4 regions of the Agrobacterium sp. DSM 25558 genome follow, and region 1 is predicted to be linked to each of the others. Evidence: predicted binding sites of a transcription regulator. Region 1 holds the regulator's gene; each other region holds the start of a gene.
What was found. Region 1 encodes LexA, which represses DNA repair genes until DNA is damaged. Its sites were predicted from a motif close to TGTTCNNNNTGTGTTCNG; they were not measured.
Positions count from the first base shown of each region.

Region 1 (7,571 bases):
AGAAAGTCGCCCGTGCACGGATAGAGGTTGCAGGCAAACATGAAGTCCTGCCACACCATCAGGCCCAGCCGGTCGCAGACATCGTAAAACCAGTCCTGCTCGTAGAAACCACCGCCCCAGACGCGCATCATGTTCATATTGGCTTCGACGGCCGAGGACAGCAAATCCTCGGTCTTTTCCCGGCTGGTCAGAGATTGCAAAGCGTCGGCCGGAATCCAGTTCGCGCCACGGCAGAAGATTTCCCGCCCATTGATGCGAAAGGCAAAGCGGCTTCCCGCTTCGTCTTTGTCCGTCAGCAGCTCCACGGTGCGAAAGCCAATCTGCCGTGTTACCGTTTCGTCCGGCAATTCAACGGTGAGTGTGTAGAGCGCCTGCTCACCACTGCCCGCTGGCCACCAGAGCTTTGGCTTTTCCACGAAGAAAACGTGTCGAATCACCGTGTCACCGGCGTGAACACCGCAATCAAGCCGCAGCCGTTCATCGCCAAGCGAAAGATGAATCGGCACGCTGGCCGGCTGCGCGGCATAAAGGGTGACTTCGACATGCAGCTCAACACCACCATCGACATGATGTTGCGACGTGCTAACATGTTCGATGCGCGCCGTGTCGAGGCGCCGAAGGGCAATCGTGCCATAGATACCGAGCGGCGCGAGCGCGATATTCCAGTCCCATCCGAAATGGCACTGAGGTTTGCGCAGCATATTGCCGTGTGGAATCGGAGAATTGCCGGGGTGGTAAGGAACGTAGAACGGCTGCGCCGCCTGCCGCTCCGCGCCAGCCTTGATGCTGGAGTGAAAATGGATTCGGACAGTGTTTTCGCCGGGCCGCAAGGCTGCAGCGACATCAGGTCTATAACGACGAAAGCAATTGTCGGCGGAAAGCACCGGCACGTCATTTATGAAAACGACGGCAACAGTGTCGAGATAGTCGATATCCAGATACCAATCGGCATCGGCATCATCCAGCTGAAAGCTCCGCTCGATAATCCAGTCACGGTGACCAACCCACTGAACGTCATTTTCGTTACGCCCGAAATAGGGGTCGGGAATGACCTTCGCTTCATGCAAAGCCGTGTGCACATCACCCGGAATGTTGATACGGGCGTGATGGTCGCCTTCAGCGGAGGAAAGTTTCCATTCGCCCGAAAGATCGATTGCAACGTCGTTTGCGTAAGAAGATGTCATGTCCATGCCCTGTCATTTCGTGATGCATCGTCGTGAGGAAACACTGAATCGGCATCCAAACACCCGTCCTCGCCTTTTCAAGGGCAAGGTTCGAAATGCCTGACTGCTATCCGTGGCGTGTCTCCTCATCCTCCTCCGGCAACGTTACTGTAAAATTTGCAAGGCGTCACGAGTGATTGGGTTAGGGGGGATGATTGTTGGGTAAGAATAAACTTCCTGAAATAAATACAGAAGCTTACATAGGTTTTCTCACGTGATATAAGGCAATATCTGCCCCTTCTGGACGATATTTTTTTCGGCATCGCAGTGTCTTCACACGCTTAAAGTCGCCCGATCATTCACGACCAGAGTGTCCGCGCTTTGCAAGGACAAAAAACCAATCTACCATGGTCTCCCGCAAGGTATGGCGAGTGGCGACATGAATGATGGCATAGAGACTGAACCCGGCGGGCAACCGCTACCGGGCAATGAGCGCCCAACGCTCAAGACGATCGCCCTGATGACAGGCCTTGGTATCACCACTGTTTCCCGGGCCTTGAAGGACGCGCCAGACATCGGCGCCGACACCAAGGAGCGGGTGCGCCAAGTCGCACAGCAGATCGGCTATCAGCCAAACCGTGCGGGCGTTCGTTTGCGCACCGGCAAGACCAACGTCATCGCACTGGTACTAAGCGTGGATGAAGAGCTGATGGGTTTCACCACCCAGATGGTGTTCGGCATCACCGAAATTCTGTCCAGCACGCAGTACCATCTGGTCGTGACGCCCCATACCCACGCCAAAGATCCGATGATCCCGATCCGCTATATTCTCGATACCGGCTCTGCTGATGGCGTCATCATTTCGAAGATGCAGCCTGACGATCCGCGTGTGCGTTTCATGACAGAGCGCAACATGCCGTTTGCCACCCACGGGCGGACGGATATGGGCATCGTCCACCCCTATCATGATTTCGATAATGAGGCTTACGTCTACGAGGCCATGAGGCGGCTTTCCCAATGCGGGCGGAAGCGCATTGCCGTCCTTTTGCCTCCGAAGCAATTTTCATATCATGATTACGCGCGTCGTGGTTTCGACCAGGGCCTGCGTGATTTCGGCCTTACAGAGTTTCCACTGACGAGCATCAGTAACGACACACCGCTGGACCAGATCAGGGACGAAAGCAGGGCGCTGATGCTGAGTGACGATTGTCCTGATGGGTTGGTGTCCATCAGTGGCAGTTCCACCATCGCCTTCATCGCGGGCATAGAGGAAACCGGCAAAAAGATCGGCAAGGATATCGACGTCGTCTCCAAGCAGTCCGCAGATTTTCTCAACTGGCTGCGTCCAGAAATTCACACCATGAATGAGGATATCAAGCTGGCCGGCCGTGAACTGGCGAGAGCGCTGCTGGCCCGTATCGATGGAAAACCGGCGGAAGGCTTGCAGACGCTCAGTCAGCCGGTGTGGTCGAGCCGCGCACCAAAGTTCAACGCATAAAAAAGGCCCGGAGCGATCCGGGCCTCTTGTTCAAATGTCGTGCGCGAAGCTTAACCACGCAGGATGGAGCGACCGGCATAAGCTGCCTGTGGCCCCAGCATTTCCTCGATACGGATCAGCTGATTGTACTTGGCCAGACGGTCGGAGCGCGACAGCGAACCGGTCTTGATCTGTCCGCAATTGGTCGCAACCGCGAGATCGGCAATCGTGGAGTCTTCCGTTTCGCCGGAGCGGTGAGACATGACGGCGGTGTAACCAGCCTTGTGCGCCGTTTCGACAGCATCAAGCGTTTCCGTCAGCGAGCCGATCTGGTTGACCTTCACGAGAATGGAGTTGGCAACGCCCATCTTGATACCGTCACGAAGGCGGGCAGAGTTGGTCACGAACAGATCGTCACCAACCAGCTGAACCTTGGAGCCGATCTTGTCCGTCAGGTACTTCCAGCCATCCCAATCGTCTTCGGCCATGCCGTCTTCGATGGAAATGATTGGGTACTTGCCCGCCAGTTCAGCGAGGTAATCCGCCATGGCTTCCGGCTCGAGCGTGCGGCCCTCGCCTTCCATCTCGTACTTGCCGTTCTTGAAGAACTCGGTCGAAGCGCAATCGAGAGCAAGCGCAACGTCGTCGCCTGGCTTGTAACCGGCCTTTTCGACGGACTTCATGATGAAGTCGAGAGCCTCAGGCGCGCTCTTCAGGCCTGGTGCAAAGCCACCCTCATCACCCACATTGGTGTTGAAGCCCTGTGCCGACAGTTCCTTTTTCAGAACGTGGAAGATTTCAGCGCCGATACGGACCGCGTCACGGATGTTTTCCGCGCCAACCGGCATGATCATGAATTCCTGGAAGTCGATCGGGTTGTCGGCATGCGCGCCGCCATTGATGATGTTCATCATCGGAACAGGCAGCAGATGCGCGTTTGGACCACCGACATAACGGTAAAGCGGCAAGCCAGTCGTTTCGGCAGCAGCCTTGGCAACAGCCAGGGAAACGCCGAGGATGGCGTTGGCACCCAGGCGGGACTTGTTTGGTGTGCCGTCAAGCTCGATCAGGGTCTGGTCGACATGAATCTGGCTCTCGGCATCGAACCCGCCCAGCGCGTCGAAGATTTCGGTGTTGACAGCTTCAACTGCCTTTTCAACGCCCTTACCGAGGTAGCGCTTGCCACCATCACGCAGTTCTACGGCTTCGTGCGCGCCTGTCGATGCGCCCGATGGAACTGCTGCACGACCGAAAGAGCCGTCTTCCAGGTAGACATCGACTTCAACAGTCGGATTGCCACGGCTGTCGAGAATTTCGCGTGCGATGATATCGGTAATGGCTGTCATGATCTCTCCCTTGGGATTGGAACAGGATTTTTCAGTTGCCTGTCTTAGAGTGCATACCGAAAACTGTGAAGCGCTTTTCGAATGATCGGCGCGATAAACAGGGCGACGGAATAGCGACTCGATGTGAATTTCTTCAGTCGCTGTAGACGACGCGCAAGAAATTACAATGACGGTGCCCGTTTCAGGCACCGCTTTTCAATAAAAGCCGATTAAGGCCAAAACCCGTCACGCAGATTTGGCGATGTCGTCAAAAGCGAGCAGCTTTTCCAGAAGCTTCGGCATGTCCTTCAGGTGAACCATGTTCGGACCATCCGATGGCGCGTTATCCGGGTCCTCATGTGTTTCCACGAAAAGACCCGCGATGCCAACGGCAACAGCAGCACGCGACAATGTTTCCACGAATTCGCGCTGACCGCCCGTCGAACCGCCCTGCCCACCCGGCTGCTGCACGGAGTGGGTAGCATCGAAAACAACCGGTGCGCCCAGAGATGCCATGATCGGCAGGGAGCGCATATCAGACACCAGCGTATTGTAACCGAAGGACGCACCGCGTTCGCACAGCAGCACATTCGGGTTACCGCTGTCGTTCAGCTTCGCCAGAACGTTCTTCATATCCCACGGCGCCAGAAACTGGCCCTTTTTGACATTGATGACGCGACCAGTCTTGGCAGCAGCCACCAGTAGATCCGTCTGACGGCTGAGAAACGCCGGAATTTGCAGAATATCAATCACCGGCGCAACGATGCCGCACTGTTCTTCCGTGTGAATGTCCGACAGAACCGGAAAGCCGAACTGCGCCTTCAACTCGGCAAAAATCTCCAATGCCTTGTCGATACCGATGCCCCGCTGGCCGGAAAGGGACGTGCGGTTGGCTTTATCGTAAGAAGACTTGTAAACCAGCCCGATACCCAGCTTGCCACACAGCTCTGACAACGTTTCCGCAATCATGAATGCGTGGTCGCGGCTTTCCATCTGGCAAGGTCCGGCGATCAGCGAAAAGCGTTCTGTATTGGAAAAGGAAACCGCTTTGGAGCCCTGCCCCGCAACGACTTTCAGATTGTTCGTTACACTCATCGTCTTTCCTTGCAATAAAGCGGGCGATTTCAATGGTGCAGACCATCGAGATATTCCCTTATCGTTTGTTGGCCACGCATTTAGCAGCAAGGCGGCCCAGAGTCACGGTATAGGTCCGCGTAAGACCATCTGGTGTTGCTGATTTACGCATCAACAGATGCTTAAATGAATTTCACCGAATTTTAAGGGATTGCAGAACACATATGGAACATATAGTGTTCGTTCTGTATTTGTTTCGCGAATCTTCGCCTCTAATTCCAAGGGTGTTCCTTCATGCTCACGCGCAAACAGCAGGAATTGCTTCTGTTCATTCATGAAAGAATGAAAGAGTCCGGCGTGCCGCCATCTTTCGATGAAATGAAAGATGCACTCGATCTTGCTTCAAAATCAGGTATCCATCGGTTGATCACCGCACTTGAGGAGCGCGGCTTCATTCGCCGGCTACCGAATCGGGCGCGCGCTTTGGAAGTCATCAAGCTTCCCGAATCCTATTCGCCACAAGCCAAGCCTCAACGCGGGTTTTCACCCAGCGTTATCGAGGGTAGCCTGGGCAAAGCAAAGGTGGCTGAACAGCCGCCCCGTCCCGCAGCGTCCAACGACAGCGCACCCAATTCTGTTAGCGTCCCAGTTATGGGCCGGATAGCTGCGGGTGTGCCGATTTCCGCAATTCAAAACAACACCCATGACGTTGTCGTTCCGATGGATATGTTGGGTTCGGGCGAGCACTACGCTCTGGAAGTCAAAGGCGATTCGATGATCGAAGCCGGGATTTTCGATGGTGATACGGTCATTATTCGCGATGGAAGCACTGCAAATCCGGGCGATATCATTGTGGCTCTGGTCGATGACGAGGAAGCAACGCTGAAGCGCTTCCGCCGAAAAGGCGCTTCCATTGCGCTGGAGGCTGCAAACCCTGCCTATGAGACGCGAATTTTCGGACCGGACAGAGTGAAAATTCAAGGCAAGCTGGTCGGTTTGATCCGCCGTTATCATTAATATGTTGCGGGCATGCGTTGTCATGCCCGCTACTCAAATTGTATTTTGATGGTCATAATATTCCCTGCCAGCCTGTCTGAAATATCAATTTAAGACCACAAAAAATCACGGCAGTTAGGCTACAAAACCTATATTCATTAGTCGGGTCACGAAATCCACTAATTGGTGTATCTCAATCTCGTTGCATCTGAGAATCACTACGTCGCTGTGTGCCTCGCGCTCGTCTTATCGAAGATCGAACGAACAGTTACCAACGTTGGCGTACCTAAATGTTGTTTTCGGGTAGGTCCGTCCGCGGCCATCAAATAGTTTGATGAGCATTATCACTCCGGCGGCCTGTATCCGGTCTATTGCGTGCCGTATTGATGGACGATAATGGGGAACATTGACATGTATGATCTTTACATAGCCAACAAGAATTACTCTTCATGGTCCCTGCGGCCATGGGTTTTGATGCGAACCTTGGAGATTTCGTTCAACGAAAAACTCGTACAGTTTGGCACGTCGAACCACGATTTCACGCGCTTCTCTCCGTCGGGAAAGGTGCCCTGCCTCGTAGAAAATGACCTGACCGTATGGGACAGCCTCGCCATCGCTGAATATCTGGCAGAGCGCCATGATGGTGTGTGGGCAAGTGATGCCAAAGCGCGGGCGTGGTCGCGCTCGGCGACTGCCGAGATGCATTCTGGTTTTCAGGCGTTGCGCAACGAACACCCAATGAGCGTCGGTTTGCGCATACGGCCATCGTCCATCAGCGAGCCCCTGCAGAGGGACATATCTCGAATAGACGCGCTCTGGCAGGACGGCTTGGCAGCTTTTGGTGGTCCGTTTCTGGCAGGGAAAAACTTCACCGCTATAGATGCGTTCTACTGCCCCGTTGCATTCCGGTTCCAGACCTACTCTACACCTCTGTCGGTGGAGGCCGAAGCCTACAAAAACCGCCTGCTTTCCCTTTCCGCCATGCAGGAATGGCAGGGTGCTGCTTTGCTGGAAACGTGGCGAGATGCGGGTCACGAGGCTGAGGCGCGGGCCGTGGGAGAATGGACAGCGGATCTGCGCGCGAAATAGCAAATGGCGGCAGCCACACGCTATGGGTCCAGCGCCAACATATTTTCGATATGCGCAGGCAACTCGGGATCGAAGTCCTCGCTGCGCCAATCATAACTGCGGTGCATGGTCCATGATCGATCCTGACCCTGCATTGCAACCTTCGCCCGTAGAACGGCGTCGCCTTTACGGCCAAGCCAGACTTCCATGGAGCCGGTACGTCGTAATGTCTCCTGACTGATCAGGATCGCACCGGACCGACAGGCGGCGAAGGGCACTCTGCGTGTCGTCACCACTAGGTCGGCAACGTCGCATGCCGTTCCCGTCAGCGCAGTGTTGGAAATAACCGCTACAGTTACGCCCTTCTGCGACTTAGCCACACACCACATATCTTTGCGGCAGGTGAATATATCCGTGGCACCGGTTGCTGCTCGCATCTCCTCGGCAGCCCGCGACTTTTCGATATCG
Region 1 is NZ_FMUD01000001.1:206,175-213,745, forward strand. Features, by position in the region: gene DSM25558_RS01085 (beta-mannosidase) at 1-1,190, opposite strand, end outside; gene DSM25558_RS01090 (LacI family transcriptional regulator) at 1,603-2,661, shown strand; gene eno (phosphopyruvate hydratase) at 2,712-3,986, opposite strand; gene kdsA (3-deoxy-8-phosphooctulonate synthase) at 4,212-5,060, opposite strand; gene lexA (transcriptional repressor LexA) at 5,334-6,056, shown strand; gene DSM25558_RS01110 (glutathione S-transferase family protein) at 6,447-7,124, shown strand; gene DSM25558_RS01115 (ComEC/Rec2 family competence protein) at 7,145-7,571, opposite strand, start outside.

Region 2 (7,571 bases), on a different contig from region 1:
CACTTTGCATGACATGAGGTGCTTCCCCAGCACTCCCGTCAACTCACCCAGCGAGCGTCGCCGCCACAGCTTCAATAGCCGCGTCGGCCTTATCACCGTCAGGGCCACCGGCCTGCGCCATGTCGGGACGTCCACCGCCGCCCTTGCCGCCGAGAGCAGCAGATGCGGTGCGGACGAGATCCACTGCGCTGAAGCGCGCCGTCAGGTCTTCGGTCACGGCTGCAACGGCGCTAGCCTTGCCATCGTCGGACACGGCAATCAGCAGCACGACGCCGGAACCCAGGCTGGTCTTGGCTTCGTCGGCAAGGCTCTTGAGGTCTTTCGCATCGATACCGGACATCGATCTGGCAAGGAACTTGACACCCCCAATGTCTTTCACGTCGCCAGCAGAACCTTCCGCTGAACCGCCACCCATGGCCAGCTTGCGGCGGGCGTCTGCCAGTTCGCGTTCCAGCTTCTTGCGTTCATCCATCAGGCTTTCAACGCGGGTCAGGACCTCGGCGGGCTGAACCTTCAACGACGATGCCAGCGCCTTGACGCGTTCGTCCTGCTCGGCAAGGTAAGCAAATGCGCCCGGACCGGTAACGGCTTCGATACGGCGTACGCCCGCGCTCACGGCGCTATCGCCGAGAACGCGCACGAGACCGATCTGGCCGGTGGCCCCAACATGCGTGCCGCCGCAAAGTTCGACGGAGTAAGGCCGGTTGGCCTTTGCGCCGTGAATGCCTGTGCCCATCGATACAACGCGAACTTCATCGCCATATTTCTCGCCAAACAGCGCCATCGCACCTTCGGCAATGGCGTCATCGACGCTCATCAGCCGGGTGACGACCGGCGAATTCTGAAGAATGATCTCGTTGGCCATGTCCTCGACGATCTTCAATTCCTCCGCCGACATGGGCTTGGGGTGAGACACGTCAAAGCGCAGACGTTCAGGAGCCACCAGCGAGCCCTTCTGGGCAACGTGGGTGCCAAGAACTTCGCGCAGCGCTTCATGCAACAGGTGCGTGGCTGAGTGATTGGCGCGCAAGCGCGAACGTCTGTTGTGATCGACAGTCAGTTGCACTTCGTCGCCGACCTTGATGCCACCCTTCGAAACAGAGCCGATATGCGCAAACAGGCCCTCGCCCTTCTTGTGCGTATCGGTGACCGTAAAGGTACCCTCGTCGGACGATATGATCCCGGTATCGCCCATCTGGCCGCCGGATTCGCCGTAGAACGGTGTCTGGTTGACGACGATCTGGACGGTTTCACCGTCAGCCGCGCTATCGACAGACTTACCGTCCTTGACGATGGCCAGAACCACGCCTTCGGCGGTCTCAGTGTCGTAGCCCAGAAACTCGGTCGCGCCGTGCTTTTCCTTGAGCTCGAACCAGACGGCCTCGGTCGCCTTGTCGCCGGATCCGGTCCAATGCGAACGGGCCTCAGCCTTCTGACGCTCCATCGCGTCATTGAAACCTGAAACATCCACGCCGATTTCGCGGGCGCGTAGCGCGTCCTGCGTCAGATCGAGCGGGAAGCCGTAGGTGTCGTGAAGCTTGAAAGCGGTTTCGCCGTCCAGCATATCGCCCTTATGGAGCGTGGACGTCGCATCCGAAAGCAGGGTCAGGCCACGGGCCAGCGTCTTGCGGAAACGGGTTTCTTCCAGCTTCAGCGTTTCGGAAATCAGCGCTTCGGCACGAACCAGTTCAGGATAGGCGCGGCCCATCTGCTGGATGAGTGCTGGCAACAGCTTCCAGATCAACGGTTCGCGCGAACCCAACAATTCAGCATGGCGCATGGCGCGGCGCATGATGCGGCGCAGAACATAGCCGCGGCCTTCGTTCGATGGCAAAACGCCATCAGCGATGAGGAAGGCGGTCGAGCGCAGGTGATCGGCGATGATGCGGTGGCTTGCGCGGTTCTCACCTTCCGCCGGAACGCCAGTGGCCTCGACGGAGGCGGAAATTAGCGCGCGGAAAAGGTCGGTATCGTAGTTGTCATGCTTGCCCTGAAGCAGCGCGGAAATACGCTCCAGTCCCATGCCGGTATCGATGGATGGGCGCGGCAGGTTGATGCGCTCCTCTTTCGAAACCTGCTCATACTGCATGAAGACGAGGTTCCAGATTTCGATGAACCGGTCACCATCTTCATCAGCAGAGCCCGGAGGACCGCCCCAGATATGGTCGCCGTGGTCATAGAAGATTTCAGAACAGGGGCCGCAAGGACCGGTATCGCCCATCGCCCAGAAATTGTCACTTGTCGGAATGCGGATGATGCGATCATCGGAGAATCCGGCAATTTTCTTCCACAGGTTAAAGGCTTCGTCGTCGGTATGATAAACAGTCACCAGCAGACGGTTTTTGTCGATACCGAACTCCTTGGTGATCAGGTTCCAGGCGTGGGTGATCGCCTCTTCCTTGAAGTAGTCACCGAAGGAGAAGTTACCAAGCATTTCGAAGAAGGTGTGGTGACGGGCGGTGTAGCCGACATTGTCGAGGTCGTTATGCTTGCCGCCAGCGCGGACGCATTTCTGCGACGACGCAGCCGTGGAATAAGGACGACTTTCGAGCCCGGTAAAAACGTTCTTAAACTGAACCATGCCAGCATTAGTGAACATCAGCGTCGGGTCGTTGCGTGGCACGAGCGGGCTGGATGGCACGATCTCGTGACCGTTCTTCTTGAAGTAGTCGAGGAAGGTCGACCGGATCTCGTTTACACCGCTCATAAGAAGTCCTTCATTTCCACGCGATCACGCGGCCATAGCATAAAAAACACTGGCTTTTATCGTCCGACACCCTGCCTGTCCAGCCAAAGAGGGCGGGGTTACAACACAAATAAAGGCCGCGCGATACAATCGCACGACCTTTGATCTTCAAACGCTCAAATATTGCCTGACTTTACGCTCGGCAACAACAGATCACGCGTCGGGATCAACACCATCAGCGTCCGCTTCAGGTCCACCATTCTGGAGGAACTTTTCAGCAATCAATCCGGCGTTCTGGCGCAGTGCCAGTTCGATCTCTTCCGCCACGGCCGGGTTTTCCTTGAGGAAGGTTTTTGCGTTTTCACGCCCCTGCCCCAGACGCTGGCTCTTGTAGGAGAACCATGCACCCGCTTTTTCGACCAGACCGGCCTTCACGCCCAGATCCACCAACTCGCCGGTCTTGGAAACGCCTTCGCCATACATGATGTCGAATTCGACCTGCTTGAAGGGAGGTGCCATCTTGTTCTTGACGACCTTGACGCGTGTCTGGTTGCCCACGACTTCTTCACGATCCTTGACGGCACCGATGCGGCGGATGTCGAGACGAACCGACGCATAGAACTTCAGCGCGTTACCACCCGTCGTTACTTCCGGCGAACCGTAGGAGATGCCGATCTTCATACGGATCTGGTTGATGAAGATCACCATGGTCTTCGACTTGGAAATCGATGCCGTCAGCTTGCGCAGCGCCTGGCTCATCAAGCGAGCCTGAAGACCCGGAAGGCTATCGCCCATTTCGCCTTCAATTTCCGCACGTGGCGTCAGGGCCGCAACGGAGTCAATGACGAGAACATCAACGGCACCGGAGCGCACCAGCGTGTCGGTGATTTCAAGCGCCTGCTCACCCGTATCCGGCTGCGAAATCAGCAGATTGTGGAGATCGACGCCGAGCTTGCGGGCATAGACCGGATCGAGCGCGTGCTCGGCATCCACGAAGGCGCAAATACCGCCCTTTTTCTGCGCTTCCGCAATCGTCTGCAAAGCGAGCGTTGTCTTACCGGAGCTTTCAGGTCCATAAATTTCAATGATACGGCCCTTGGGCAGACCGCCAATACCAAGTGCGACATCGAGGCTGAGCGACCCCGTGGAAATGGTCTCGACCTCAACGATACTTTCATTGGAACCGAGCTTCATGATCGATCCCTTGCCGAACGAACGTTCGATCTGGGAAAGCGCCGCTTCCAGTGCCTTGCTTTTATCCACTGCTTTGTCCTCTACAAGACGCAAAGAATTTTGTGCCATCTGGAAACCACCTTTAGGTTATTGAAGCCGCACAGGCAATGAAGCTCTCTATGACCGTTTTGTACTTTATTTGTTCTCATGTCACAAGCCGGTATCATCATATTGAAAACAAATATGGATAAGTCCTTTGTTCTACTTTTGTTTTTCTTTCCAACTCGTGAGAAAAATGGCTGATACGATACCATTTCCAAGTCCCGAAATGTACGAATCGGAACGACTGTCACCGATCCGAAGAGGAAGTCTGCAGTGAAAAAAATACTCGTTCTGGGCGGCGCGCACATTGATCGGCGAGGCATGATCGAAACGGACACCGTGGCCGGTGCCAGCAATCCCGGCGCTTGGATGGAAGAGGCTGGCGGCGGTGGGTTCAATGCGGCACGCAACCTCTCTCGCCTGGGCTTTAAAGTGAGGATCATCGCGCCACGCGGTGGCGATTCCAATGGCGAGACGGTCGCCGCTGCCGCGCGCGAGGCGGGCGTGGAAGATACACCATTCACGTTTCTGGATCGCAGCACACCCAGCTATACGGCGATTCTGGAGCGAGATGGAAATCTCGTTATCGCGATAGCGGATATGGACCTCTACAAGCTGTTCAGCCCGCGCCGCTTGCGGGTGCGCGCAGTCCGCGAAGCCATCATGGCGTGCGACATCATCGTCTGTGACGCAAATCTGCCCGAGGAGACGCTGAGCGCCATCGGCATCGTCGCGCGCATCTGCGAGAAGACATTGGCGGCCATCGCCATTTCCCCGGCCAAAGCCATCCGGCTGAAAGCTGCCCTGCCTGAGATCCACATGCTGTTCATGAACGAGGCGGAAGCCCGTGCATTGACCGGTGCCGAGGTGGAAGATGTGCGTGATTGGCCGGACCATTTGAGAGCGCTCGGACTGCGCGGCGGCGTCATTACCAGCGGTGCGCGGCGCGTTGTTGCGTTTTCCGAACGGGAGACAGCCATTCTGCACCCACCGCTGATCGAAGATGTGCGCGATGTGACGGGCGCGGGTGACGCGATGGCATCAGGCTATCTGGCCGCAATCGCAGACGGTCAATCGGTTTGCGAATCCTTGCGGCGAGGTGCCGCAGTCGCGGCGCTCACCGTGCAATCGCCTTACGCCACATCGCCAGAGCTCACCGCTCAGACCATGGAAACCATGCTGGCCCTTGTGCCAGCAGCTGAAATGTTGTGAAGAGATCGCTTAGATAAACCCGGATAAAACAATGACAAAACCCCAGTCTCCTCTCCTGTCCATCGCTTACTCGCAAGAAGTAGCCGCAGCTAAACAGCGCGGCGCGCCGATCGTCGCACTCGAATCCACCATCATCACGCACGGCATGCCCTATCCTGGGAATATCCAGATGGCGGAATCCGTGGAGCAGATCATCCGTGATCAGGGTGCAGTTCCGGCAACCATCGCCGTCATCCACGGCACGTTGCATATCGGGCTCGAAAAGCATGAACTCGAAGCACTGGCGCAGACGACGGATGCGATGAAGGTCTCGCGTGCCGACATCGCTTTTGCGATCGCCGAGCGTCGTACGGGCGCGACAACCGTTGCCGCCACGATGATCGCCGCAGACCATGCCGGCATCAAGGTTTTCGCAACAGGCGGTATTGGCGGCGTGCACCGCGGCGCAGAGGAAAGCTTTGATATCTCTGCCGATTTGACCGAGCTTGCTAGAACGGGCGTGATCGTTGTCTGCGCGGGTGCAAAAGCCATCCTCGATGTCCCCAAGACCCTTGAGGTTCTGGAGACGCAGGGCGTTCCCGTCGTCACCTTCGGCACGACCGAGTTTCCCGCTTTCTGGTCACGCGCGTCTGGCCTGAAAAGCCCACTTTCGCTCAACAGCCCTGCCGCTATCGCAAACTTCCAGACCACCCGCGAACAGCTGGGCATCGAAGGCGGTATGCTGATTGCGAACCCCGTGCCGGAAGAAGACGAGATTTCCAGTGAAGAGATGGAAATCTACATTCAGCGCGCGCTATCGCATGCGGAAGAAGACGAAATCAGCGGCAAGTCCGTCACACCATATCTGCTGTCCAAAATATTCGAGATTACCGAAGGTCGCAGCCTTGAGACGAATATAGCACTGGTGCGCAACAACGCGCGCCTCGCCGCAGAGATCGCAGTCGCACTCGGCTGAGCCAAAAGCACCGCGCTTTTACCAGCACTGCTGACCCTGGATCATAAACAAAAACCCGGAAGTCTTTCGACTTCCGGGTTTTTTATTAGGTCAACTCAAATCAGTTCTGCGCGACCGGCTTCACCAGCGAGGTGATACGGCGGATGGTTACGCGGCGGTTTTCCTGAGATGGTGCGAGCGTCTGAACTTTCAGGAAGCGCTCACCATAACCCTGCGTCGTCAGGTTTTCCGGAGGAATGCCGTAAACATCAGTCATCACATTGGCGACGGATGCAGCGCGCTCGTCAGAGAGAACAAGGTTGCTCTCGTCGTTGCCCACGGCATCGGTATGACCTTCGATGAGGAAGGTCTCAGCAGGGTTGTTCTTCAGCACCTTGCTGATAGCGTCTGCGACTTTGCGCAGCGATTGTGCCTGACTCATAGGGATTTCGGCACTACCAGTCGCGAAGGTAATGGTGTCGAGGTCGATGCGGCGGACCTTGTCACGAATACGGGCGGAATAACGCACTTCATCCATCGTGTAGACACGCTCTACAGGCTCGACCGGCGGCTGTTCCAGGAAGCGATAATAATCGCGGTCCGGGTCGCTCGACGTGTCGATGATGTAATCCTGAACCGGAATGCGCAGGCGCATCGGCGGCAGGTCTAGACCCGGGTCGCGATAGACATATTCACGATCCGGCTCATCGACGAGTTCCGGCGCGTAGAACAACACATATTCACGACCACGATTATCGATGCGCGAACGCTGGATGACATCGCCATAGCGGTTGCGAACGGTCACGACCTGTGTGCCATCGGGCCGCTCGACAGTTTCGCGGTAACGATCATCCGGCAGACGTTCGTAGTACGGCTTGGCACCATCACGAATGAAGCGGTCATCGTCATTTCCACGCACGACGACACGATCGCCGAACTGGAGGAAGACCCGGTCGCCCATATCGCGGTCCCGTGGGCCGCCGCGCGGCATGTCACGGGGCTGCCATTCACGCACACCATCCGGACGGTCATATTCAGGACGACGGTTGATTCGCTCACCTTGAATGTTGGTGATGGCCTGAATATTGATCTGTGGGGCGGGCTTGTCACCGCGTGCCGCAGACTGCGCCTCTGCATCCGATGTTGGCACCTTGTAATCCCGAACGGCTTCGCGCTCCTGGCGACGCTGATCGCGTGACTGCTGGTTGCCGGACCGTTCTGCTTCCTTGTCGCTGTCAAGGACGGCAGCGCCCTTGTCGACTGGAAGAATGACCGTATCGGCGGATTTGGATGGGTCCTTGGCCACGGCACGGGCCTTGTCCAGCTCCTGCTTTGTGGTTGGAGGCGCTTCCTGCTGAGGTGTTACGACCTGCTGAGGCACGGGTTCGCCTGCTGGTGCCTGGCCGGTGGCTGCACCATTCTCAAGTTTAGGCTCCGTTGGCAACGGCGGCTGCTCGCCGTTCT
Region 2 is NZ_FMUD01000031.1:25,386-32,956, reverse strand. Features, by position in the region: gene alaS (alanine--tRNA ligase) at 44-2,707, opposite strand; gene recA (recombinase RecA) at 2,900-3,988, opposite strand; gene DSM25558_RS21495 (carbohydrate kinase family protein) at 4,235-5,173, shown strand; gene DSM25558_RS21490 (pseudouridine-5'-phosphate glycosidase) at 5,205-6,128, shown strand; gene DSM25558_RS21485 (OmpA family protein) at 6,229-7,571, opposite strand, start outside.
Region 2: recA (recombinase RecA) is a predicted target of LexA. The motif match lies at 4,117-4,134, and genes of this name have one in related genera.

Region 3 (7,571 bases), on a different contig from region 1:
AGACGTCACTCTGTCCATATGCTGAACCTGTCGTTTTTTCGTTGCTTCCGAAGTCCGGCCAAAGGTGGCGCAGACGGGATGACAGGGCAAAATAGCGGGTGGGTGGTTAATATGGCATTAACCATGCAAAATCAGTTGTAACCAATGGCTTTTAAAACAGTAAAAGCCCGGCAAAAGCCGGGCTTTCGTTTGGATGATGCTTGAGCCGTGACCGGCCTACGCATCTTTTTCTTAGGAGTGGTAAGCCGCTTCGCCGTGCGATGCGAGGTCGAGACCTTCGCGTTCGGCTTCGACGGACACGCGCAGACCGACGATGAGATCGACGACCTTGTAGAGGATCGCAGAGCCGATACCGGTCCACAACAGCGTCACGACGACAGCCTGTACCTGAACCAGGAACTGGCCGCTCATCGTCTGTTCGCCAGCATAACCGACGCCGCCGAGCGATGCGCTTGCGAAGATGCCGGTTGCGAGAGCGCCGAAGATGCCGCCAACGCCGTGGACGCCGAAGACGTCTGCCGTATCGTCATAGCCGAACTTGTTCTTCACGACGGAGACGAAGAAGTAGCACAGTGGCGATACGATCGCGCCCATGACGATGGCGCCCATTGGGCCGACGATACCAGCTGCCGGTGTGATGGCAACCAGACCGGCGATCATGCCGGATGCTGCACCCAGCATGGATGCTTTTCCGCGTGTGAAGCTTTCAACCAAGCACCACGACAGGACGGCTGCTGCCGTTGCGACAAAGGTGTTGACGGTTGCAAGCATCGCGCCGCTGGAGGCTTCGAGGTTGGAACCGGCGTTGAAGCCGAACCAGCCAACCCAGAGCATGGCTGCACCGACATAGGTCAGGGTCATGGAGTGTGGGGCCATCATGTCTTTGCCGAAGCCTGTGCGCTTGCCGACCATGATTGCACCGATCAGACCGGCAACACCGGCGTTGATGTGAACGACCGTGCCGCCAGCGAAGTCGAGCGCGCCGAGACCGAAGAGATAGCCCTTTGCGTCCCAAACCATGTGCGCAATCGGGAAGTAAACGAAGGTGACCCACAGAATGCAGAACAGGACGGAAGCGGAAAACTTGATGCGTTCAGCAAAGGCACCGATGATCAGCGCCGGTGTGATGGCAGCAAAGGTCATCTGGAACATCACGAAGATGTATTCAGGAATGACAACGCCCTGCGAGAAGGTTGCAGCCGTGCTGTCCTTGGTGACTCCGGAGAGAAACATCTTGGCGAAGCCGCCGAAGAACGGGCTTTCAGAACCGCCAAAGGCGAAGGAATAGCCGTAGACGACCCAGATGATCATGACAGAAGCGGCGATGACCGTGCACTGCATGAGAACCGACAGCATGTTCTTGGAGCGGACGAGGCCGCCGTAAAACAGTCCAAGACCAGGAATGATCATGAAGAGAACGAGGATGGTGGCGAGGAACATGAAGGCGGTATCGCCCTTATCAGGAACGGGTGCCGTTGCAGCAGCGACCGCAGGTGCTGCGTCCTGAGCGAAAGCGATGGCGGGGGCGAGAAGAGCCGCCGCGCCGACACCGAGGCGGCCGAGTGTTGAAATTTTGTTGAATTGCATGGTTTGAAAACTCCCCTGTCAGCCGAGCTTAAAGCGCTTCTGTGTTGGTTTCGCCGGTACGGATGCGCACGGCCTGTTCAATCGAGTAGACGAAAATCTTGCCGTCGCCGATCTGTCCTGTCTTGGCGGAGGACGCGATGGCCTCTACGGCCTTCTCCACGAGATCGGAGGCAACAGCGATTTCGATCTTCAATTTGGGAAGAAAGCTGACCGCGTATTCGGTGCCGCGATAAATTTCGGTGTGTCCCTTTTGGCGACCGTAACCCTTGACCTCGGTCACGGTCAGGCCCTGAATGCCGACAGCGGTAAGTGCTTCGCGCACTTCGTCCAGCTTGAACGGCTTGATAATGGCCATCACAATTTTCATCTGGTTTCCCATCCTTTGTTTGTCCTCGGCATGGAGCCGACCCTCCTGCCGCTGATCGATCAACAACCGCGACTGGTCTCGTACATTCAAGGCGTGTGCCAGTTTGAAGGTGATTTTATAAGTTATTGAAAAATATGGGTTATAATAAATAAGTCTGTAAAATAGGCACGGCTTTGCTTTGTTCATGCAAAATTAATATGCGAAATTCTAAAATTGCTTAATAATTAATCATTTGCCATTTTGCGGATCAGGCCTTCTTGTGCCATGGACGCAACCAGCACGCCATCGCGTGTAAACAGGCTGCCCCGTGTCAATCCACGCGCACCTGAAGCACTGGGGCTGTCCTGGCTATAGAGCAGCCAATCATCGAGTTTGCAGGGACGGTGAAACCACATGGCGTGGTCGAGACTCGCGGCCTGAACGGCGGGGTCGAAGATCGTCGTACCGTGTGCGTAAAGCGAGGTGTCGAGCAGCGTCATGTCGGAGAGATAGGCAAGGACGGCTGCCTGATAAAGCCTGTCATCAGGCACGTTGCCCACGGCTCTGACCCAGATGTCCTGATGCGGATCGAGCTTTTCCTTCGAGATGTAATGCGTCAACGACACTGGCCTGATCTCGATCGGGCGCTTGTTTTCCCAGTATTTGCGGATGGCGGGCGGAGCCTTGGCCAGAAAGGCGTCGCGCATCTGGTCTTCGCTCATCAACTGTTCCGGCTGTGGAACGTTGGGGATCATTGCCTGATGGTCGAAGCCCCCCTCATCAATTTGGAATGAAGCCGACATGGAAAAGATCGCATGACCATGCTGGATGGCGACGATGCGCCGTGTGTTGAAACTGGCACCATCGCGGATGCGGTCGACCTGATAGATGATCGGCACCAGGGGATCGCCTGGGCGCATGAAATAGGCATGCAGGGAGTGGACGAAACGGTCGTCATCCACGGTGCGCTGTGCCGCCATCAGCGCCTGGGCAATGACCTGGCCGCCGAAAACACGCTGCCAGCCAACCTGCGGGCTTGTGCCGCGAAACAGATTTTCCTCGAGCTTTTCGAGATCGAGCGTGGAAATCAGTTTTTCCAGTGGCGCTGTATTTTCGAGAGGGCGCGACATTTTCGACATGCTCCGGCTGTAGGAAGACCTTTGGTGATGGTCTATAGTGCGGCTGTGAGATTCACAAGAATGCGGGAGAAGTCATGATGTTGGATGTGGTTGTTGCAGGCGGCGGATATGTCGGACTTGGCGTTGCTGTTGCCATCAAACAGGGCGCGCCACATCTGAATGTCGAGGTCATCGAGGCGGCTCCTGAAGATGTCTGGAAAAAGGACATGCGGGCGTCCGCCATCATCGCGGCGGCATCGCGGATGCTGGATGTTTTCGGCGTGTGGGATGAATTGTTGCCGGAAGCGCAGGCGATCAACAAGATGATCGTGACGGATTCCAAGACTTCCGATCCTGTCCGCCCGGTTTTCCTGACTTTCGATGGCGATGTGGCAGACGGCCAGCCTTTCGCGCATATGGTACCCAATGTCGCCATGGTGGGCGCGTTGCGCGGGCTGTGCGAACGGCTGGGCGTGACCATTCGCCATGGCTTGAGTGTTTCCGGCTTTGAGGGCGGGCCACGCAGCAATCTCATAACGCTATCTGATAGTTCCACGCTTGAAACCCGGCTGCTGGTTGCCTGCGATGGCGTCCGCTCGGCGCTTCGCGATATGGCTGGCATCAAGACGGTGCATTGGGCCTATGATCAGTCCGGCATCGTCACGACCGTTGAACACGAACGCCCGCATAATGGATGCGCCGAAGAGCACTTCCTGCCGTCCGGCCCTTTCGCCATTCTGCCGCTCAAGGGCAATCGCTCGTCGCTGGTCTGGACGGAACGCACTGCTGACGCCGACCAATTGGTGGCAGCCGATGATCTGGTGTTCGAGGAAGAGCTGGAGCGCCGTTTTGGCCATAAGCTCGGCACGATCAGGCCGGTTGGTCCACGGCGGGCATTTCCGCTGGGTCTGACGCTTGCCCGCGCCTTCGTGGCACCGCGCCTGGCACTTGCGGGTGATGCGGCGCACGGTATTCATCCGATTTCGGGTCAGGGACTCAATCTCGGTTTCAAGGATGTCGCAGCGCTTGCCGAAACCATTGTCGAGGCGGATCGTCTCGGCCTCGATATCGGCTCGCTGAATGTGCTGGAGCGTTACCAGTCCTGGAGGCGGTTCGATACGGTGCGCATGGGCATTACCACCGATGTGCTGAACCGGCTGTTTTCCAATGATGTCGGTCCCATTCGTGTGGCGCGCGACTTTGGTTTGGGAATCGTTCACCGGATTCCGGGACTCAAGTCTTATTTCATTGGTCAGGCCGCAGGCACAAATGACAAGGGTGGGCCGCGATTGCTGGCCGGTCAGCCGCTTTAGTGTCACCACGTCGATTCAGGATTTGGTAGGTCGTGGCGTCGTCGCAGGCCAGATGTTGCCGTGAACAAAAGCTAAATCCGCAACTTTAGCGATTCGTCGCTGATTCGTTCGCAAGATGTTCCAGCCACGGTCATCAGGGCAAAAACCCCGGCGAAAGCGCCTTTCGCGTGCTGGCACCTTGCCTTTGACCTCCACGATTGCCATGTGTGGTGGGAAGAGGCGGACGGAACGTTTCCGAATGGTTCTAAAACAACAGTTCAGTCGATCTTACGGATAGTACGTTGAATTCTCGCCCCATGATCTTGAGCGGCCGCGGTGTTACGGCCGTTCTTGGACCCACCAATACCGGCAAGACGCATTATGCCATCGAGCGCATGGTTGCCTATGGGAGCGGTGTCATTGGCTTGCCTTTGAGGCTGCTTGCCCGTGAAGTCTATACGCGGCTGGTGGAAAAAGTCGGCGCGCCCAATGTGGCGCTGATTACCGGCGAAGAGAAGATCACCCCGCCCAAGGCTCCCTATTCCGTCTGTACAGTTGAAGCCATGCCGCGTGAAACCACGGCGGCTTTCGTGGCCATCGATGAGGTGCAGCTGGCCGGAGATCTCGAGCGCGGCCATATCTTTACCGATCGCATCCTGCATCTTCGCGGGCGTGAACAGACGCTGCTGCTGGGTGCCGCCACCATGCGGCCCATTCTGGAAAAGTTGCTACCCGGCATCGTGATGGTGGAGCGGCCCCGGCTTTCGCAATTGTTCTATGCCGGACAGAAGAAAATCACCCGCCTGCCGCAACGTACAGCAATCGTCGCGTTTTCCGCCGACGAGGTCTATGCCATTGCCGAACTGGTGCGCCGCCAGCGGGGCGGGGCGGCTGTTGTGCTGGGCGCGCTTTCGCCGCGTACACGCAATGCGCAGGTCGGCCTCTATCAGAACGGCGATGTCGAATATCTTGTCGCGACGGATGCCATCGGCATGGGTCTCAATCTCGATGTCGACCATGTAGCCTTTGCGCAGGACCGCAAATTCGACGGCTATCAGTTCCGCAATCTGAATGCGGGTGAGATGGGGCAGATTGCCGGTCGCGCCGGTCGCCACCTTCGTGATGGCACATTTGGTGTGACGGGCCAGGTCGATCCATTCGATGACGAGTTGGTTCACCGCGTCGAATCACATCAGTTCGATTCGGTCAAAGTGCTGCAATGGCGCACGAAGAACTTCGATTATTCTTCTATCGGCAATTTGCGGGCAAGCCTCGATACGGCTCCGACCATTCAGGGATTGACACGTGCGCTGCCGGCAATCGACCAGCAGGCGCTGGAACATCTTGCGCGTTACCCTGAGATCGTCGACATAACCACCAATGCTGCGCGCGTGGAAAAACTGTGGGAGGCCTGTGCCTTACCGGATTTTCGCCGCATCGCGCCGGCACAGCATGCCGACTTGATTTCGACGCTTTATTTCGACCTCGTGAAACATGGTGCCGTTAACGAGGATTTCATGGCCGAACAGGTGCGTCGGGCAGACCGCACCGACGGTGAGATCGATACGCTCTCTGCAAGGATTGCGCAGATCAGAACATGGACGTATGTATCAAACCGCCCAGGATGGCTTGCCGATCCGACACACTGGCAAGAAAAGACTCGGGAAATCGAAGATCGATTGTCCGATGCTTTACATGAAAGGTTGACGAAACGCTTTGTTGATCGCAGGACATCTGTGCTCATGAGGCGCCTAAGAGAGAATGCGATGCTTGAAGCTGAAATCAGTGTGAATGGTGATGTCTTTGTTGAAGGACATCATGTCGGCCAATTGGCGGGTTTCCGGTTTACACCGGTGGCCGGAGCTGAAGGCCCAGATGCCAAGGCTGTGCAAGGCGCAGCGCAGAAGGCGCTTGCGTTGGAATATGAGGCGCGTGCTGCGCGCCTGCATGCCAGCGGCAACAGCGATCTCGCGCTGAGCTCTGATGGGCTGGTCCGCTGGTTGGGTGAGCCCGTTGCTCGTCTGACAGCTGGCGACAATATCATGAAGCCACGTGTCATCATGCTGGCCGACGAACAGTTGAGCGGCAATGCGCGTGATCACGCCATTGCCCGCATCGAGCGTTTCGTGAACCACCAGATCGCCACCGTGCTGAAGCCGTTGGACGATATCTCCCGTGCCGAAGACCTTCAGGGTCTGGCGAAGGGTCTGGCGTTCCAGCTCGTGGAAAATCTCGGCGTTCTGTTCCGTCGCGATGTGACCGAAGAGGTCAAGACGCTGGATCAGGATGCGCGCGCCTCCATGCGCCGCTACGGCATTCGCTTCGGTGCCTACCACGTTTTCCTGCCTGCGCTTCTAAAGCCTGCTCCAGCAGAGCTGGTAACGCTGCTGTGGGCGCTGAAGAACGATGGTCTGGGCAAGCCCGGTTACGGCGATCTCATTCCTGTTCTCGCCGCTGGCCGCACGTCCGTCGTCACCGATGCCAGCTATGACCGCATGTTCTACAAGCTTGCGGGCTTCCGCTTCCTTGGCAAGCGCGCCGTGCGTATCGACATTTTGGAACGCCTGGCCGACCTTATCCGTCCGCTGTTGCAGTGGAAGCCGGGTACGCAGCCACGTCCGGAAGGCGCCTACGACGGACGTCGTTTCACCACGACCACTGCCATGCTTTCCATTCTGGGTGCAACGCTCGATGATATGGAAGAAATTCTTAAAGGTCTTGGCTACCGCGCCGATCAGGTGAGCGCCGAAGACGCTGCGACCTTCCTTGGTCAGACGAACGATGCCGCAAAGACGGAAACATCAACCGACGCTGCACCATCTGAGGAGACCGCATCGCATGACGACGCTGATGCCGAGACGTTTTCGGAAGACGCGCCCGCTGTGGAAGCGCCTGCTGACGTGAAGGCGGAATACGCGCCTGTTGCGGCAACGGAAGAAGCGGACGCACCGACTGAAGCCACCGAGACGGCGCAGGAGCCGTCCGCTGACGCTGCCCCTGCCGAGGTCACCGAACCGAAGCCGGTTCTGCTGTGGCGTCCGGGCGGTCGTAACGACACCCAGCGCAGTGATAACCGTCGTCCCGGCAACCGTGGTCAGGGCGAACGCCGTGCAGAGGGTGGCGAAGACCGCAAGGCTGCGCCGCGTGATGGTGCACCTCGCGAGGGTGATCGCAAGCGTGATGGCGACCGTAAGCGTGACGGTGGTCGTCCAGACCGCAACAGCAACA
Region 3 is NZ_FMUD01000005.1:186,073-193,643, reverse strand. Features, by position in the region: gene DSM25558_RS06795 (FtsK/SpoIIIE family DNA translocase) at 1-18, opposite strand, end outside; gene DSM25558_RS06790 (ammonium transporter) at 232-1,587, opposite strand; gene DSM25558_RS06785 (P-II family nitrogen regulator) at 1,616-1,966, opposite strand; gene tesB (acyl-CoA thioesterase II) at 2,179-3,063, opposite strand; gene DSM25558_RS06775 (ubiquinone biosynthesis hydroxylase) at 3,123-4,364, shown strand; gene DSM25558_RS06770 (helicase-related protein) at 4,661-7,571, shown strand, end outside.
Region 3: DSM25558_RS06770 (helicase-related protein) is a predicted target of LexA. The motif match lies at 4,470-4,487, and genes of this name have one in related genera.

Region 4 (7,571 bases), on a different contig from region 1:
TGACCCGCGAAGACGGCTTCGTTTATGATGATGGCGTGGTGGGGCGTCTGGCCGAAGACCGTTTCCATGTGACAACGACGACGGGCGGTGCGCCGCGCGTGTTGCAGCACATGGAAGACTATCTCCAGACCGAATTCCCGGACCTCAATGTGTGGCTGACATCCGCCACCGAACAATGGGCTGTCATTGCCGTACAGGGGCCAAAGGCGCGTGAGGTGATTGCGCCGCTGGTTGATGGTATCGATCTTTCGCCCGAGGCCTTCCTGCATATGGCCATTGCCGAGGGCACGATTTGCGGCGTGCCGACGCGGTTGTTCCGTGTGTCCTTTACCGGCGAACTCGGTTTCGAAATCAACGTACCAGCCGATTTCGGTCCTGCCGTGTGGAAGGAAATTGCTGAGCGCGCCGAGGCCGTCGGCGGTTGCCTCTATGGCACCGAAACCATGCATATTCTGCGCGCCGAAAAGGGCTACATCATTGTCGGTCAGGATACCGATGGCACGGTGACGCCTGACGATGCGGGGCTTGGCTGGGCGGTGTCCAAGAAGAAGACGGATTTCGTTGGTATTCGCGGCTTGCAGAGGCCGGACCTCAAGCGTGAGGGACGCAAGCAACTGGTGGGTCTGCTACCGAAAAATTCGCATGACGTGCCGGAAGAGGGCGGGCAGATCGTTGCCGATCCGAACCAGCCGAAACCGATGACCATGCTCGGCCACGTCACATCATCCTACTGGTCCGAAAATCTCGGCCGCTCCATCGCCTTCGGGCTGGTGGCCGGTGGACGCGCGCGGATAGGCGAAACGCTCTACATTCCGCTGGCCGACAAGACGATTGCGGTTGAGGTGACGGACATGGTGTTCTTCGACAAGGAAGGAGGCCGCATCAATGGCTGATCTGGCAAACCGCACTTTGGTTCTGGAAGGCGCACGCGCCGGTTCCGCAACCGTCTCTATCAAGATGGCAGCTCCCGCCTACCGTCTGTCCCTGCGCGCCAAGGCAGATGCGGTGGCGGAGCTTTCGCAGGCTCTCGATATCAGCCTGCCTGAGACCCCCAAGACGTCCACCACCTCAGCTTTGCGCGCCGCGCTGTGGCTTGGGCCGGACGAGTGGCTAGTGATCGACCAGGGCGAAAGCAACCTGATGGATGCCTGCGCCACCGTCTCGGCTCCGCACTCCGCTACAGACGTCTCCCACCGCAACACGGCCATCACCGTCTCCGGCACGGGGGCGGAAGCGACGCTGAACACGGGCTGCCCGCAGGATTTGTCGCTCGCCGTGTTTCCCGTCGGCGCGTGTTCGCGCACCGTGTTCGGCAAGGCGGAAGTGGTGATCTTGCGCGTGGCGGAAGACACGTTCCGGGTGGAATGCTGGCGCTCTTTTGCGGACTATGTGTTCGGGTTGCTGGACGAGGGCGCGCGGGATGCCTAAGAGAACGCCCTCTTAGGGCGTTTTCAGTTTCTGCTGCCGAGTGCCAGACGGCATGCAAGCCCGGCGAAAACGGTTGCCAGCAGATATTGCGGCAATTTGGGAAAGCGGCTGATGGCTGATAAGCGGCGACGGATGCCGGTTCCCAACAGAATGACCGCACCATTCACCAAAAAACCAATGCCGTTCAGAATGCTGGCGAGCACTAACGTCTGGATGAGCATCGAACTGCCATTCGGATCGATAAATTGCGGGAAAAGAGCCAGCACGAACAGCGCCATTTTCGGGTTGAGAATGTTGGTCGCCAGACCCTCGATGAAAATCCGCTTGCCCGATAGTCGCGTGAGACCTGCTGATGGTGCGAAGGCGGAGCTTCGTGAGCGAAGGGTCTTGTAAGCCAGATAAAGCAAATAGGCGCAGCCCACCCAACGCACGATTTCATAGGCAATTGGCACGGTCAAAAAGAGTTGGGACAGGCCGAGAGCGGCAGCGATTGCGTGGCAATAGGTGCCGACAGCTATTCCGGCATAGGTGAGAAAACCCGCGGACCGACCCTGGCTGACACTGCGTGATGCGATGAGCAGCATGTCAGGGCCGGGCGTCGCGGTCAGAACAAGGGCTGCGGCGGCAAAAAGTATCAGTGTGGAGAAGTCCGGCATAATCTTTCCTTTTGAAATGGGAGCCGGAATTCCGATGTATCATTCTTGATGCCGATTGCAACTGTGCTTGATGACACCTGTGATTTTTGCGTCTGGCGGAGCGCAAGCGGTAAGGTTAGGCCGCCGCCGTCAGTCGCTCCCCTGCTATCCGATAGGAAATCGCTTCTGCCAGATGAATGCGGGTAACGGTTGTCTTGTCGTCCAAATCGGCGAGAGTGCGGGCGACTTTGAGGATGCGGTGGTAGCCGCGGGCGGAGAATTTCAGTTTTTCGGCGGCGTCTCGGAGCAGTTGCAGGCCTGGGGCATCGGGTTCACCGAATTTTTCGATCAGCGCCGTGGAGCAGCGGGCATTGGTGCGGATGCCGTTGAAACCTGCGGCCGCGAAACGGTCCTGTTGTAGATCACGGGCGCGGGCGACGCGTCTGGCGACATCTGCGCTGGCTTCGGCGGCCATGGGGCGGATGAGATCGGCGGCGGAGACGGCGGGAACTTCGATGCGGATATCAATACGGTCCATCAGCGGTCCGGAAATGCGCTGCTGGTAGTCCGTGACGCAGCGCGGACCACGCGCGCAGGTGAAGCCGGGTTCGCCCGCCATGCCGCATTTACACGGGTTCATGGCAGCGACGAGCTGGATTTCTGCGGGATAGCTGACGCGGTGGTTGGCGCGGGCAATGATGCATTCGCCGGTTTCCAGCGGCTGGCGCAGGGCATCCAGAGACTGTGGCGAAAATTCCGGGAACTCATCGAGGAAGAGTACCCCATGATGGGCAAGGGACGCTTCGCCGGGTCGGGCACGCAAGCCGCCGCCAACAAGGGCTGCCATGGTGGCGGAGTGGTGTGGAGTACGGAACGGGCGGCGATCCGACAATTTTCCGCCGGAGAGTTGGCCCGCGATGGAGTGGACCATTGAAACCTCCAGCAATTCCGCAGCCGACAGTGGCGGCAGAATGGAAGGTAGGCGCGAGGCCAGCATGGATTTTCCCGAACCGGGTGGGCCGACCATCAGGAGATTATGGCCACCGGCGGCGGCCACTTCCAATGCTCGTTTGGCGCTTTCCTGCCCCTTGATATCGGCCAAGTCAGGCAGGTTGGCGGGATGGGCGCGAATGGCCGGGACGGGACGTGACAGGCGCTGTGTGCCACGGAAATGATTGACGAGTGCGATGAGGCTGCGGGGTGCGAGAATATCGAAATCGACCCCCGCCCATGCGGCTTCGCCGCCGCTGTCAGCCGGGCAGATGAGGCCTTTGCCCTGCGCATTTGCGCCGATGGCGGCGGGAAGCGCGCCTGACACGGCGCCGATGGTGCCATCCAGATTGAGTTCGCCCAGGACGACATAGGAACCCAGTGCATCTGCGGGAATGGCACCCAAGGCAGCCATGAGGCCGAGCGCAATGGGGAGATCGAAGTGACTGCCCTCCTTGGGCAAATCAGCGGGTGCCAGATTGACGGTGACCTTCTTGGCGGGAAGTGCCAGGCCAGAGGCGTGGAGGGCTGCCTGCACCCGCTCCCGGCTTTCGGCAACGGCTTTATCCGGCAGGCCGACGATCTGCATGCCGACCTTTCCGGGTGCGACCATGACCTGAACTTCGACGGGCACGCCCTCTATGCCCTGAAATGCCACCGTATTGACGCGCGCAACCATGTAAGCCCCCAACAGGCGGACTTTAGAAAACGCGCAATCAAGCGTGTAAGTGTCCGCCCATGCAACCTTGCACAACGCAAACCGGAAAACAAGAACAGGAAGTGAACAATTTCACTTATACCGGGCAGAAATTTGCGAGCGGTTGTGAGGCATCAGACGCCGGTGGAGCCGAAGCCGCCGGTGCCGCGGGCGGTATCTGACGTCTCCGTTACCTCGAAGACGGCCACTTGGGTAACGGGCGCAATGACCATCTGGGCGATGCGCATGCCGCGTTCGACCACGAAATCTTCCTGCCCGAGATTGGCGAGGATGACTTTGACCTCGCCGCGATAATCGCTGTCCACCGTTCCCGGCGTGTTGAGGCAGGTGATGCCGTTCTTGATGGCAAGGCCGGAGCGCGGGCGGATCTGTGCCTCGAAGCCCTGTGGCACTTCGAAGATGAAGCCGGTGGGGACGAGGGCGCGCGCGCCCGGCTTCAAGACCAGGGGTTCCTCTGCTGCGACTGCGGCGCGCAGGTCCATGCCGGCGGCACCTGATGTTTCGTAGGATGGCAGGTCTATGCCGTCCGCATGGGCTAGACGAAGGAGATTAAGGGCGGGGCGATTTTCGTTTTTTAGGGTCATGCGGCATTAGTTTGCCGTGTGGGTGCCAAGGTCAATTGCAAAAGCGGCCCCGAAACGTTAGATACCCGGCAATTCCACAGGATTTGTTTGATGCCCGAAACACTCGCAGAGGCGGTTTCCCGCCGCCGCACCTTCGCTATCATCGCACACCCGGACGCCGGTAAGACGACGCTGACCGAAAAGCTGCTGCTGTTCGGCGGTGCCATTCAGCTGGCCGGGGAGGTGAAGGCGAAGAAGGACCGTATCCAGACGCGGTCCGACTGGATGAAAATCGAGCGCGAGCGCGGCATTTCGGTCGTCACCTCGGTGATGACGTTCGAATATGACGACAAGGTCTTCAATATTCTCGATACGCCCGGTCACGAAGACTTTGCCGACGATACCTATCGCACGCTGACGGCGGTGGATGCGGCCATCATGGTCATCGATGCCGCCAAGGGTATCGAGCCACGGACCCTGAAGCTGTTCGAAGTGTGCCGCATGCGCGATATTCCGATCATCACCTTCGTCAACAAGATGGACCGCGAAAGCCGGGACATTTTCGAGATTCTCGATGAAGTCGAGGAGAAGCTGGCGCTGGATACGGCACCGATTACCTGGCCGATCGGTCGCTCGAAAAGCTTCTGCGGCTCCTACCATCTGGCCAGCAACCGCGTGCGCGGTTCTGACAACGAGGTCGATGCTACGCAGGTCAACGGACCGCAGGCGGTAGCAAGCCGTCTGCCGGAAAACGAGCGCGATGCCTTCATCGAAGAGACCGAACTGGCGCTGGAAGCCTGCCGCCCGTTTGATCGCACTGCGTTTCTGGAGGGGCATCTGACGCCGGTCTTCTTCGGCTCGGCTCTGCGCAACTTCGGCGTTCGCGACCTGATCAATGCTCTCGGTGACATCGCGCCGCCGCCACGCAACCAGGTGGCCGATACGCGCACCGTGCATGCCGATGAAGACAAGATGACGGCGTTCGTCTTCAAGATTCAGGCGAACATGGACCCGAACCACCGCGACCGCATTGCTTTCGCCCGCATCTGCTCCGGCAAGCTGGAGCGCGGTATGAAGGCGCGGCTGGCGCGCACCGGCAAGCAGATGGGCCTGACGGCACCGCAATTCTTCTTCGCCTCACAGCGCCACATTGCTGACACGGCCTTTGCAGGTGATGTGGTGGGCATTCCCAACCACGGTACTTTGCGCATTGGCGATACGCTGACCGAAGGCGAAAACCTGGTGTTTCAGGGCGTGCCGAACTTCTCGCCGGAAATTCTGCGCCGCGTGCGGCTGGAAGATGCGATGAAGGCCAAGAAGCTGAAGGAAGCGCTGCACCAGATGGCCGAAGAGGGCGTCGTGCAGCTGTTTTCACCGGAAGACGGCTCGCCTGCCATCGTCGGTGTTGTCGGCGCGTTGCAGCTGGACGTGTTGAAAGAACGGTTGATGGGCGAATATGGCCTGCCGGTTTCGTTCGAAATGTCACGCTTTTCGATCTGCCGCTGGATTTCAGCGGAGCAGGCGGCGGATATGGAGAAGTTCCTGACCGTCAAGCGTGGTGATATCGCCCGCGATCTGGATGGCGATCCGGTGTTTCTGGCGCAGGATGCGTTTTCCCTGCGGTATGAGGCCGAACGGTATCCGGGCATCAAGATGGCTGCGATCAAGGAGTATCACGTCGCCAAGGCGGCGTGATTCCACAACAAAAGCATCTCTCGCCGCGCAGACGCGCGGCGGCTGGACCCCGCATCATCTGCGGGGTGAAGATGGGGCGTATTACGCCGCCTTCTGCTGCATCTTCATGAAGCTCACCGTCGCCAGCCACAACAGCACCCCAATAAACAGCAGCACACCGGCAATCGAATATTGTACCGGGTCGCGACCCGTCCACGGGCCGACGAGGAAGAAGCAGCTGACGGCACCGATGATGGGCAGGATTGTCGGGGTGCGGAAATGTTTGTGCTCGACCTTGTCCTTGCGCAGCACCAGCACGGCGACATTGACGATGGTGAAGACGCCGAGCAGCAGCAGCGCCGTGGTGCCGCCCAGCGCCGGGACGCCGCCTGCGAAGGCGATGAGGCCGATGGCTATCAACGATGTGAAGACGATGGCGATATAGGGCGTCTGGCGGGCCTTGTGGACCTTGCCGAGTGCTGGCGGCAACACGCCTTCGCGGCTCATGCCGTAGATCAGGCGGCTCGCCATCATCATGTTGATGAGCGCGGAGTTGGCGACCGCAAACATGGTGATGATGCCGAAAATGCCGATGGGGAAGTTGGGTGCGCCTGCGGCCACCACCTTCAGCAAGGGCGTTTCGCCTTCTCCGAGATCAGCTGCCGGAACCAGCGTGATGGCGGAAATGGCGACGAGAATATAGATGACGCCGGTGATGGCGAGGCCGCCAAGCAGCACTTTCGGGAAGATGCGAGCTGGCTGCTTGCATTCCTCGGCCATATTGACCGAATCCTCAAAGCCCACCATGGCGAAGAAGGCGAGCGTGGTGGCGGCGACCACTGACCAGATAACACCGTGTTCGCCCGCAGGCTGGAAGGTCCAGACGCGAGAAACATCGCCCTGACCATTGCCGATGGCCCAGAAACCAATGCCGATGATGATGAGCAGACCGGTGAGTTCCACGACGGTCAGCACGACGTTCATCTTCACGCTTTCGCCCACGCCCCGGAAATTGATGAGCGCGATGGCGACGATGAAGGCGATGGCGACGCCCGTTACGCCGAAAGCGCCGAAATCAAAACCGGTGACGGTGGTGAAGTTGGCGGCGAAGGCGCGTGACGCCGTGGAAGCGGATGTAACACCCGACGACATGACCGTGAAGGCGACGAGGAAGGTTATGAAGTGTACGCCGAAGGCTTTGTGCGTATAGAGCGCTGCACCGGCAGCTTTGGGGTATTTCGTGACCAGTTCCAGATAGGAGCAGGCGGTGAGAAGGGCCACACCGAACGCTATGAGGAATGGTAGCCAGACAACGCCACCGACTTCTGCGGCGACCTGTCCGGTCAGCGCGTAAATGCCAGTGCCTAGGATATCTCCCACGATAAACAGAAGCAGCAGCCCCGGCCCGATGACACGTTTGAGCTCAGTTTTAGGCTCTGCGGAATCGTCGGGTTGCGTGATATTTTGTGCCATTGAATTGTCCCCCCTCAAGGCGTGTAGCCTTCAACGCGTATAGCGGGGACAGGTTCCGGCTCTTTGGTGAGAAAACGTTGTGCGCAATGA
Region 4 is NZ_FMUD01000030.1:54,908-62,478, forward strand. Features, by position in the region: gene DSM25558_RS21300 (sarcosine oxidase subunit alpha) at 1-893, shown strand, start outside; gene DSM25558_RS21305 (sarcosine oxidase subunit gamma) at 886-1,428, shown strand; gene DSM25558_RS21310 (LysE family translocator) at 1,452-2,084, opposite strand; gene DSM25558_RS21315 (YifB family Mg chelatase-like AAA ATPase) at 2,200-3,732, opposite strand; gene dut (dUTP diphosphatase) at 3,885-4,355, opposite strand; gene DSM25558_RS21325 (peptide chain release factor 3) at 4,446-6,029, shown strand; gene DSM25558_RS21330 (APC family permease) at 6,111-7,481, opposite strand.
Region 4: DSM25558_RS21315 (YifB family Mg chelatase-like AAA ATPase) is a predicted target of LexA. The motif match lies at 3,823-3,840, and genes of this name have one in related genera.